DNA from 2 places in the Jejuibacter calystegiae genome. Region 1 is predicted to be linked to the other one. Evidence: predicted binding sites of a transcription regulator. Region 1 holds the regulator's gene; the other holds the start of a gene.

Region 1 (5,832 bases):
ATTGATCAGTTCATCGGCGGTGACTTTCGGCGCCGTCGCGTCCGGCGAATAGGGGACGTTACGCATAATATCCAGATAGCAGTTCAGCTGTTCGGTTAGCTGTTCGCGGGTCAGAGAGCGCTGACGTGACGCCAGTAGCGCGGTACAGCACAGATTCATGGCGTTTGCCGCGCCGGCGTTGTTAATGCGCACCATCAGATCTGCGGCGATAGCGTTGACTGACGGCGTCAGCCAGGCCGGGCGTACCGCTTCGATGGGATCGATATCGTCACGCCATTCCGGCACGTTCTGGTTCAGCCAGTTGTTCAGCGGAATCGGCTCGCCGAAGTTAACGTAACCCTGACCCAGATTACGCAACCTGCTTAAGCCGCGTACCATCTGAGTGAAGCTCTCTTTCTCTTTGGTGGCACCGCGCAGCTCTTTCGCATAGGTGCCCACTTCCATGACATGTTCGTAGCCAATGTAGATGGGAACCAGCGTGATGGGGCGGGTACCGCCGCGCAGCATCGCCTGAATGGTCATCGACAGGGTACCGGTTTTCGGATCCAGCAGCCGTCCGGTACGCGAACGTCCGCCTTCCACAAAGTACTCTACCGAGTAACCGCGGCTGAACAACTCACCCAGATATTCGCGGAATACGGTGGAATAGAGCTTATTGCCCCGGAAGGTACGGCGGATGAAGAATGCGCCCAGGCGGCGGAAAATCGGGCCCGCTGGCCAGAAGTTAAGGTTGATACCAGCAGCGATATGCGGTGGTACCAGCCCCTGGTGGTAGAGCACGTAAGAGAGCAGCAGATAGTCCATATGGCTGCGGTGGCAGGGGACATAGACCAGTTCGTGGCCCTCGTGGGCCAGTTGACGAATGCGCTCGGCGTTATGGACGTTGATGCCCTGATAGAGCCGGTTCCAGGTAAAACCCAGTACGCGATCGGTTACGCGGATAGCTTCGTAAGAGAAGTTAGCCGCTATCTCTTCCATCAGGGCTACGGCGTTCTGTTGGGCCTTTTCATGGGAGATCTTTTTGGTACGCGCTTCGTCTTCTACCGCCCGGGCAATGGCCCTCGAGGACAGCAGCTTATTAAACAGATCCTGACGGGCCGGCAGACGTGGCCCTACGGCCGCCAGACGCAGACGCGAGAAGTGCATTCTGGCGATACGCAGCAGCTTCTGGGCGATACGCTTGTCCGTACCATGTTCGGTAGCCATACGGCGCAGAGAAACCGGTGGCGAGAAGCGCACAAAGCTGTCGCGGCCCAGCCAGATCACGGCGAAGAATTTTTGAATACCGTTCAGATTGCGCAGCGGCGGGTTGGCTTCCCCTTTCTCTTTGCCCGGCGCACGGCCGAACATCACAGAGACGGGTACCATCTGAACGTCAAGATTCGGATTACTGCGGTGTAGATCCAGATAGTTATGGAATAGTTTGATGGACTCTTGTTTAGGCGTGTAATAGGTGAAGACGCGGGGACCGTCGTGCGCGAACACATAGCGCGGCAGGACGACGCCGTCCACTTCCAGCGGCTCCATGGGGTCCGGCAGATCGTGGGCCAGACAGCGCGCACGCAGCGTCAACAAGTCTGCCTTCGAGTTATAGGGCAGAACGTACATAATCGGACGCGAAGTATCCAGGCCAAGTTCGGCGCAGGGATCCGCCGGAATTGACTTGCTCTTTACCAGAATACTTAATGGTAAATTAAGGAGCTTGTATAAAAATCGGGACCAGCCTGACATAAATGATGTAAAGCCTCTGGTTAATCATGCAAATGCGCCGTCAGAATACCAGAAACGGCACGGAAATTCTGCGGCACCACTATTAATCGAAGCGCGCTGGCGTTGACGCTGATTTTCGTCATACTGCCTGCTGCATTCGGTCTGGCTTCGTTAATCGGCTCGGGCGCGCCCTTGCCGCTTTGATGCAACTGAACTATTTAGAGTGTGTTTTTTGAAAAGGTTTCCATTACATGGCGAATAATACCACTGGTTTTACCCGTATCATCAAAGCTGCCGGCTATTCCTGGAAAGGTCTGAGCGCGGCGTGGCGTAACGAAGCGGCCTTCCGCCAGGAAGGGGTCGCCGCGGTTATTGCCATTATAGTGGCCTGCTGGCTGGATGTTGACGCCATGACGCGCGTGCTGCTGATTGGCTCCGTCATGCTGGTCACGATCGTCGAAATTCTGAATAGCGCCATCGAAGCCGTTGTTGACCGGATCGGCAGCGATTATCACGAACTTTCCGGTCGCGCGAAAGATATGGGCTCCGCCGCCGTGCTGTTAGCGATTATCGTCGCGCTTTTCACCTGGGTCACGCTACTCTGGTCGCATTTGCGGTAAAGCTTCAGGAAACGGATAAAACGCTGACTTTTTACCACGTTGTGGTTCCAAAATCGCCTTCTGCTGTATATACTCACAGCATAACTGTATATACACCCAGGGGGCGGAATGAAAGCGTTAACGGCCAGGCAACAAGAGGTTTTTGATCTCATCAGGGAGCATATCAGCCAGACGGGAATGCCGCCCACCCGTGCGGAAATCGCGCAGCGACTGGGCTTCCGTTCGCCTAATGCCGCAGAAGAACACCTGAAGGCTCTGGCGCGCAAAGGGGTTCTCGAAATCGTCTCTGGCGCTTCACGCGGTATCCGACTGCTGCATGAAGAAGAAGAGGGGCTGCCGCTGGTTGGGCGCGTTGCCGCGGGTGAGCCGCTGCTGGCCCAGCAGCATATTGAAGGCCACTATCAGGTCGACCCTTCCCTGTTTAAACCGAGTGCGGACTTCCTGCTGCGAGTGAGCGGTATGTCGATGAAAGATATCGGCATTATGGATGGTGACCTGCTGGCGGTACATAAGACTCAGGAGGCGCGCAACGGTCAGGTCATCGTGGCTCGCATTGAAGATGAAGTCACGGTTAAACGCCTGAAGAAGCAGGGCAACACGGTGCAACTGCTGCCGGAAAACAGCGAGTTTGAACCTATTGTGGTCGATCTGCGCGAACAGAATTTTACTATTGAAGGGCTGGCCGTCGGGGTGATCCGCAACGGCGAATGGCTCTGAATTTATAAACGCATCCCCCTGCTGACGCGTCCGTTCCCGGGCGCGTCTCTGCTTTAACTCTCCTGACTGCATAACCGGATAATGGCCATGCCCCTTTTCCAAAAAACCGATAAAGCATTATGGCGGCTGGCGCTGCCGATGATTTTCTCTAACGTGACGGTACCGCTGCTGGGGCTGGTGGATACTGCGGTCATTGGTCATCTCGACTCGCCGGATTATCTGGGCGGCGTTGCCGTTGGCGCTACGACGACCAGCTTTTTGTTTATGTTGCTGCTGTTCCTGCGGATGAGCACCACCGGCTTTGCGGCTCAGGCATGGGGCGCGAAAAATGCGCCGGCGCTGGCCAGATCGCTGGTTCAGCCGCTGATGCTGGCGTTGATTGCCGGTGTGCTGATCGTGGCGTTACGTACTCCGCTGATCGATTTGGCTTTGTACATTGTCGGCGGCAGCGAGCAGGTTCTGTATCAGGCGCAGCGCTTCCTGGCCATTCGCTGGCTGAGCGCTCCGGCAACGCTCGCCAATCTGGTACTGCTGGGTTGGCTGCTGGGTGTCCAGTACGCCCGGGCACCGGTTATTCTGCTGGTGGTGGGTAACCTGCTGAATATTTCGCTGGATCTCTGGTTTGTGGTGGGCCTGCATATGAACGTGCAGGGGGCGGCGCTGGCGACGGTCATTGCCGAATATGCGACGCTGCTTATCGGGCTGGTGATGGTGTGGCGGGTACTGCGGCTACGTGGCATTTCGATGGATATGCTGAAGCAGGCCTGGCGCGGCAATATTCGCCGCCTGCTGGCTTTGAACCGCGACATTATGCTGCGTTCCCTGCTGCTTCAGCTCTGTTTTGCCGGTATTACCATTTGCGGTGCGCGCCTCGGTAGCGAAATCGTGGCGATTAACGCGGTATTGATGACCATGCTGACCTTCACCGCCTATGCGCTGGATGGTTTTGCTTATGCGGTAGAGGCCCACTCCGGCCAGGCCTTTGGCGCGCGCAGCACCGGGCAGTTGTTGAGCGTATGGCGAGCCGCCTGCCGCCAGGCGGGTCTGGTGGCGCTCTGCTTCGCGGCGATCTACGCCCTGGCGGGGGCGCAGATCGTAGCCCTGTTAACCTCAATCCCCGAACTTCAGGCTCAGGCGGATCGCTATCTGCTATGGCAGGCGGTGCTGCCGCTGGTTGGCGTCTGGTGTTATCTGCTGGATGGCATGTTTGTGGGGGCCACCCGCGGCGCGGAAATGCGTAACAGCATGGCGGTTGCCGCGCTGGGATTCGGACTGACGCTACTGACGCTGCCCTGGCTGGGCAACCATGGCTTGTGGCTGGCTCTGACGGTATTTCTGGGGCTGCGTGGCCTCTCCCTGGGCTGGATCTGGCGCCGTCACTGGCGTAACGACACCTGGTTTAAGGTGCCGGGCCACCAGTGAGCCTGTAAGGCTATACTTAATGGGTGAGTAAAGCTAAATCCGGCGCAGGAGGTACGCGATGCTCAGAGACGAAATCGAAGGCGGCTGCCGGCGTCTGGTGGGTAGAGTCCGCGAAGCCTGGGGCAGGATGACCGACGATGACGGCGCCATTGCCAGCGGCCGTCATGAGCGGCTGATTGGCAGGCTTCAGCAACGCTATGGCTACGCCAGAGCCCAGGCAGAAAAAGAGGTGACCCAGTGGGAAAAGCGTAACGATTACCGCTGGTAGCAGGGCGTGGGCGCGGTTTAGCGCCCGCGTTTTTTCACGGCGACGCTGTGATCGTGCTGGCAGATTTCGCGGTTGCGGCAGGCTTCCACTTCGGCGCAGGGCGCGCACAGACCGTGTGCTTCGATCACATTGTGGTGTAGAGCAAAGCCGTTACCGGCCGCCAGCTTGTGCATTATCTCCTCCACACCTTCCGCACTCTCCTCTTTCACCGAACCGCAGCGATCGCAGATAAACATGGCGGAAGTGTGCATAGGCTCATCAAAGTGATGGCACAGCACATAGCTGTTAGTGGACTCAACTTTGTGTACAAACCCCTGCTCCAGAAGAAAATCCAGCGCCCGGTATACGGTAGGGGGCTTGGCCTGGGGTTCGCTGGCCTTCAGCAGATCGAGCAGATCGTAGGCGCTAATGGAGCTATCCTGCAGCGTCATCAGACGCAGTACTTCAAGGCGCTGAGGCGTCAGGCGCACGTTGCGCTGCTGGCACAGTTTCTCTGCACGCGCCAGCACATCTTGCGGTGTCGTCATATCCATCAGTCTGCCTCGTTATCTCGGAATCTTGCCCAATTTTATCATGAACCCGCTAAAACGCCGATATCCTGAACGCAGTCGTCACCTGGAGTGTGATACGGCGCGGCAGTCAGGTGTTAAGGCGGGGGATTACGCACCTTAATAGAGAAGTGTTATTGCATGATGAAATGCATTTTTATCATATATATTTCTGTAAATAAGATCTGATTCCTGGCGATATATCGCATATTGTGATTTTGATAGCATTATTTACTGCTTGCTCTTTGACCGGAATCAGGCGGATGACTACCTTGATTAAGGGCATTTTTTATTCACCCGTCATGATTCTTATAAAGAGGGAAGTAAGAATGTTACATAAGCATGAGTCCGTCCTGCATCTCACCTGCCTGAGTCAGGTTTCCGTCGCCCAACTGGCACCCACATTCGCCACGCTGCCTGCCACGGCTCACGCCGATGGTCAGTACCGGCTGCGACGCTATTCCGTTGTTCGATTCCGCCACGGAGAGGTGGAAGAAGTTGATAAGCATGATTTTGTTCAGTCCAGCGATATTAACCGCTTTCAGGG
Region 2 (5,832 bases), 1.5 Mb from region 1:
CCGGTTTGCCCTGTATCCAGGCCGGTCCAGCCTGCTGCAGACGATCCAGCACCCTGTGGCGAATCTGGCGACGAATATGGAGCCCTGCCTGGAAGCCGACTTTTTCGCGCAACCAGGCCACCCAGGCGCGCAGGATCAGCACCAATAGCAAAAGCGCAAAAGGCAAAAGGAGCGCTTCCGAGGGAATTGCGCCGACGATCATATGGTCGAGCAGGCGGGCCAGCAGCCAGGCCTGGGCCACGATTAACAGGCCGCTGATAACGCCCAGCAGACGTGAAAGGTTAAGCCAGCGTCGGGAGGGAGCGCTCTGTTGCTTCAGCCAGCGGCTAAGCTCTTGTTGACGGGTCTTTTTCATTGCAAGCCAGGGGGTCAATTAAAATCCATTCGCCAGACCGGCGATTGTGCCCCGCAATGTTACATCGCAGCAAAAAGAAAGGCGACCTTATGAGGCCGCCTTAATCATTCAGGAGGAAAATCAGGCTTTATCGGCCAGCCCATCCAGATAGCGCTCTGCGTCCAGCGCGGCCATACAGCCGGTACCGGCAGAGGTAATGGCCTGGCGATAGATATGGTCCATCACGTCCCCTGCGGCGAATACGCCGGGGATGCTGGTCTGGGTGGCGTTACCCTGGCTACCGGACTGCACCTTGATGTAGCCATTTTCCAGATCCAACTGCCCGTCGAAGATCCCTGTGTTGGGGCTGTGGCCGATAGCCACGAACAGGCCCATCACTTCAAGCTCTTCGCTGTGCTGTGGATCTTTGGTATCAAGCAGGCGTAGACCAGTGACGCCCATTTCATCGCCGGTGACTTCGTCGAGCGTGCGATCGGTGTGGAGGATAATATTACCGTTCTCCACTTTATCCATCAGGCGTTTGATCAGGATCTTCTCGGCGCGGAAGCTATCGCGGCGATGGATCAGATGCACCTCGGAAGCGATGTTCGACAGATACAGCGCCTCTTCCACGGCCGTGTTACCGCCGCCGATGACAGCGACTTTCTGGTTGCGGTAGAAAAAGCCATCGCAGGTCGCACAGGCGGAAACGCCGCGTCCCTTATAGGCCTCTTCAGAGGGCAGACCCAGGTAACGGGCAGAGGCGCCGGTGGCGATAATCAGCGCGTCGCAGGTGTATTCGCCGCTGTCGCCAGTCAGGCGGAACGGACGGTTCTGCAGATCCACCTTGCTGATGTGGTCGAAGAGAATTTCAGTGTCGAATTTCTCAGCGTGTTCATGCATACGCTCCATCAACAGAGGGCCGGTCAGACCGCTGGGATCGCCGGGCCAGTTTTCCACCTCGGTGGTGGTGGTAAGCTGACCGCCTTTTTCCATACCGGTAATCAGTACCGGATTCAGATTGGCTCGGGCGGCATAGACGGCGGCGGTATAACCCGCCGGGCCAGAGCCCAGAATCAGCAGCCGGGAATGTTTCGCTGTGGCCATGAGATCCTCATTTTCGTTGGCTGACAATGGGCTGGATTGTAGGGAATTTGTCGCGGCAAAAAAAGAGCATTACCGTTTTGTTAACGATATGTGTAATAGGCAACGCCAATAAGTCAGGCAATCAGCAGAAAAAAATGGTGAAAAACGCAGGGCAGGGGGGTGAAAAAATGAGGAATAATCGTAATGGGTCATGAATATCTGGCATGTTTCACTAAAAAACGATGTTTTACTTTGACAATCACCTGCGCATTTGCGAAAACATTTGGGGAAGCATAGCGCGTAAGTTCAGGCCACGTCTGCCGTGGCGAGGGAGGTTGTGCGCTTTTACCGGGTTATCGCCAGCACCCATGGCGTGGACAGACGCCATGGGTAATGTCGATGGCTGCCGTGATTTCGGCAACGGTCTTCTCACGTAACCCGGAACAGTGACTGTTTACGGGTATGGCAGGTGAAGGAAGGAATACAGAGAGACAATAATAATGGTAGATAGCAAGAAGCGCCCTGGCAAAGATCTCGACCGCATCGACCGAAACATTCTTAATGAGCTGCAGAAGGACGGGCGAATTTCTAACGTTGAGCTTTCAAAGAGAGTGGGTCTGTCACCGACGCCGTGTCTTGAGCGCGTTCGTCGTCTGGAGCGGCAGGGCTTTATCCAGGGCTACACCGCGCTGCTGAATCCGCATTATCTGGATGCATCATTACTGGTATTTGTTGAGATTACTCTGAATCGCGGGGCGCCGGATGTATTTGAGCAGTTTAACGCCGCCGTTCAGAAACTCGAAGAAATTCAGGAGTGCCATCTGGTTTCCGGTGACTTCGACTATCTGTTGAAGACCCGCGTGCCGGATATGTCAGCCTATCGTAAGTTACTGGGGGAAACCCTGTTGCGCCTTCCAGGTGTTAACGACACCCGCACCTATGTGGTGATGGAAGAGGTCAAACAGAGTAATCGTCTGGTAATTAAGACCCGCTAATACGGAGCAGGTGCAAAATCGGCGTAGTTTGATTACACTCCTGTTAATCCATACAGCAGCAGTGCCGGGGCAGCCTGGCGCTGCTGTCCGTTTTAGCTACGGGCTGCTCCTGCAACGGTTCAACGCACCGACGCGAGGCCGAAAACGCCTCCCTTGTGTTGTCGGGCACCCTTAAACCTGGAGAGCTTTTTTTGAGCCAGGAATATACAGAAGATAAAGAAGTCACATTGACAAGGCTGAGCAGCGGACGCCGTTTGTATGAGGCGTTGCTGGTGCTGATCGCACTGTTTGCCGTCTACCTGATCGTCGCTTTACTCAGCTTTAATCCCTCCGATCCCAGTTGGTCTCAGACCGCCTGGCATGAGCCGATCCATAACTGGGGCGGGGCACCCGGTGCCTGGCTTGCAGATACGCTGTTTTTCATTTTCGGCGTGATGGCCTGGGCTATCCCGATCATTATTCTCGGCGCCTGCGCCTTCGCCTGGCGCCGTCGCGATAACGATGACTACATCGATTATTTCGCCATATCGCTGCGCCTTATCGGAGCGTTAGCGCTGATTATTACCTCCTGCGGCCTGGCGGCGATTAACGCCGATGATATCTGGTACTTTGCCTCTGGCGGCGTGATTGGCAGCCTGCTCAGCACTGCCATGATGCCGCTGCTGAACAGCAGCGGCGGAACCATCGCGCTGCTGTGCGTCTGGGCCGCGGGTCTGACGCTGTTCACCGGCTGGTCCTGGGTCAACATTGCCGAAAAGCTGGGCAGCCTGGTGCTGACGGTGCTGACCTTTGCCAGTAACCGAACCCGTCGTGACAACACCTGGCAGGATGACGAGTACGATGACGAAGAGTACGACGACGAAGAGAGCCCGCAGCCGGCGCCGGAGTCAAACAAATCGCGCCGCGCCCGCATTCTGCAGGGGGCACTGGCTCGCCGCCGTCGCCTGGCGGAAAAATTTACCAACCCGGTAGGGCACAAAAGCGATGCCGCTCTCTTTTCCGGTAAGCGGATGGATGAAGAGGATCCGCTGTTTTCCGGTCAGGCGGCGGATGCTGCGCCTTATCGCGGACAGGAACGCTATAGCGATGACCCGCTGCTGAATGGCCATACCATCGCTGACTTCGCGGACGACCCGCTGATGAACGGTCAGCCGATTACCCAGGCCGCCGTCGCTCAGCCCGCCAGTGAGTGGAACGAGGCGCAGATGGCGGCGCCTTCGACCCAACGGGTGGAGATGCCTGCTCCGGAAAGCGGGAGCGCGCCCGCTATCAACTGGGAGCCTGCGCCGACCACCGTCACGCCGGAACCGGTTATCGCCCCGGCGCCGGAAAATATCCCGGTGGCGCAGCCTTACCAGCATGCCGCGCAGCAATTACCGAACGAAGTGACCAGCCACTGGTCGCCTCAGACTCCTGAGCAGGAGCCGCAGCTACAGCCGGAACAGTCCCAGCCGTATCATCAGCCGGAGCCGTATCCGCAATCTCAACCGTCTGAGCCCTGGCATCAGCCTCAGCAGTATCCGCAAGATTCCGCGCTGGAAAGCGCTACACAGGTTGAAGCGCACGGAGCACAGCCGCAGGTTGGGGAAGAGGAGGTGAAGCCTTCTCGTCCGCCGCTCTATCACTTTGAAGAAGTTGAGGCGCGCCGCGCTCGTGAACGTGAGCAACTGGAAGCCTGGTATCAGCCTGTTCCTGAACAGGGACGTGAACCGGAACCAGCCAGACCGGACGTTAGCCAGGAAGTGCCTGGTGCGACCTTTATGCCTGACGATGCCGGGCTGCCGGATGGAGCCGCCGTGCCGGATCCCCAGCATGCCGCTCAGGTGGCGAAAGGCGTTGCGGGTGCCGCCGTGGCGGCGTCAGCCGCGAGTGCCGCCTCCTGGACCCCTCGTCCTCAGGTGAAAGAGGGGATTGGCCCGCAGTTGCCGCGTCCGAATCGGGTGCGCGTGCCGACGCGACGTGAACTGGCTTCCTACGGAATTAAGCTGCCTTCCCAGCGCCAGGCCGAAGAGCGCGCCCGGGCCGGACTTTCGAACAACGATCTCAGCGATGATGAGATCGAAGCCATGCAGCAGGATGAGCTGGCCCGCCAGTTTGCCGCCAGCCAGCAGCAGCGCTACGGCGAAGAGTATCATCACGACGAAGCGACGGTTGATGAAAACGACGATGAAGACGCCGCGCTTCAGGCCGAGCTGGCGCGTCAGTTCGCCGAAACCCAGCGTCAGCGCTATAGCAGCGAGCAGGAGGAGCACCCGTCTACGCCTGCCGCTGTGCCGCAGCCTCAGCGTCCGGCATCCCTGTTTGAACCGGTCGAACCGCAGCCGCCGGTACAACCTCAGCAGGCGCCGGTACAGCAGCCTGGCTATGGCGCTCAGCCCCAGCAGCCGATACAGCCCCAGCAGCCGGTACAGCCTCAGCAGCCACCGGCGCAACAGCCGGGCTATGGGGCGCAGCCGCCTCAGGACAGCCTGATCCACCCGTTCCTGGTGCGTAATGGAGACGATCGTCCGCTGCATAGGCCAACGACGCCGCTGCCGACCCTCGATCTATTGACGGCGCCGCCGACGGAAGTCGAACCCGTGGATACTTTCGCGCTCCAGCAGATGGCGCGCCTGGTTGAAGCACGGCTGGCCGACTTCCGTATTAAGGCCGATGTGGTGAACTATTCGCCGGGTCCGGTCATCACCCGCTTTGAGCTGAATCTGGCGCCGGGGGTGAAGGCCGCGCGTATTTCTAACCTGTCGCGCGATCTGGCCCGCTCGCTCTCTACCGTGGCGGTACGCGTCGTGGAGGTGATTCCCGGTAAACCCTATGTCGGCCTGGAGCTGCCGAACAAGAAACGCCAGACCGTCTACCTGCGAGAAGTGCTGGACTGCGACAAGTTCCGCGAAAGCAAATCGCCGCTGTCTGTGGTACTGGGTAAGGACATCGCGGGCGATCCCGTGGTGGCCGATCTCCAGAAAATGCCTCACCTGCTGGTGGCCGGTACTACCGGTTCCGGTAAGTCGGTGGGCGTTAACGCCATGATTATCAGTATGCTGTATAAAGCGACGCCGGAAGAGGTTCGCTTTATTATGATCGACCCCAAAATGCTGGAGCTGTCGGTCTATGAGGGCATTCCACATCTGCTGACCGAAGTGGTCACCGATATGAAAGACGCCGCTAACGCGCTGCGCTGGAGCGTTAACGAGATGGAGCGCCGCTATAAGCTGATGTCGGCGCTGGGCGTGCGTAACCTGGCCGGATATAACGAACGGGTGGAAGAGGCCGAGCGTATGGGCCGTCCTATCCCCGATCCGTTCTGGAAGCCGGGCGACAGCATGGATACCACCCATCCGGTACTGAAAAAAGAGCCTTATATCGTGGTGCTGGTGGATGAGTTCGCCGATCTGATGATGACCGTAGGCAAGAAGGTGG

The links. The regulator LexA, encoded in region 1, represses DNA repair genes until DNA is damaged. The targets are predictions, from matches to a motif close to TNCTGTATGTACATACAGNA.
Region 2: a site for LexA is predicted at 2,454-2,473, ahead of FEM41_RS14300 (DNA translocase FtsK 4TM domain-containing protein). Genes of this name have one in related genera too.

The regions. Positions count from the first base shown of each region.
Region 1 covers NZ_CP040428.1:1,568,321-1,574,152, forward strand. The annotation lists gene plsB (glycerol-3-phosphate 1-O-acyltransferase PlsB) at 1-1,731, opposite strand, end outside; gene FEM41_RS07220 (diacylglycerol kinase) at 1,962-2,330, shown strand; gene lexA (transcriptional repressor LexA) at 2,439-3,047, shown strand; gene dinF (MATE family efflux transporter DinF) at 3,135-4,469, shown strand; gene FEM41_RS07235 (CsbD family protein) at 4,528-4,737, shown strand; gene zur (zinc uptake transcriptional repressor Zur) at 4,755-5,270, opposite strand; gene FEM41_RS07245 (2OG-Fe dioxygenase family protein) at 5,615-5,832, shown strand, end outside.
Region 2 covers NZ_CP040428.1:3,109,191-3,115,022, forward strand. The annotation lists gene cydD (heme ABC transporter permease/ATP-binding protein CydD) at 1-355, opposite strand, end outside; gene trxB (thioredoxin-disulfide reductase) at 476-1,441, opposite strand; gene lrp (leucine-responsive transcriptional regulator Lrp) at 1,921-2,415, shown strand; gene FEM41_RS14300 (DNA translocase FtsK 4TM domain-containing protein) at 2,607-5,832, shown strand, end outside.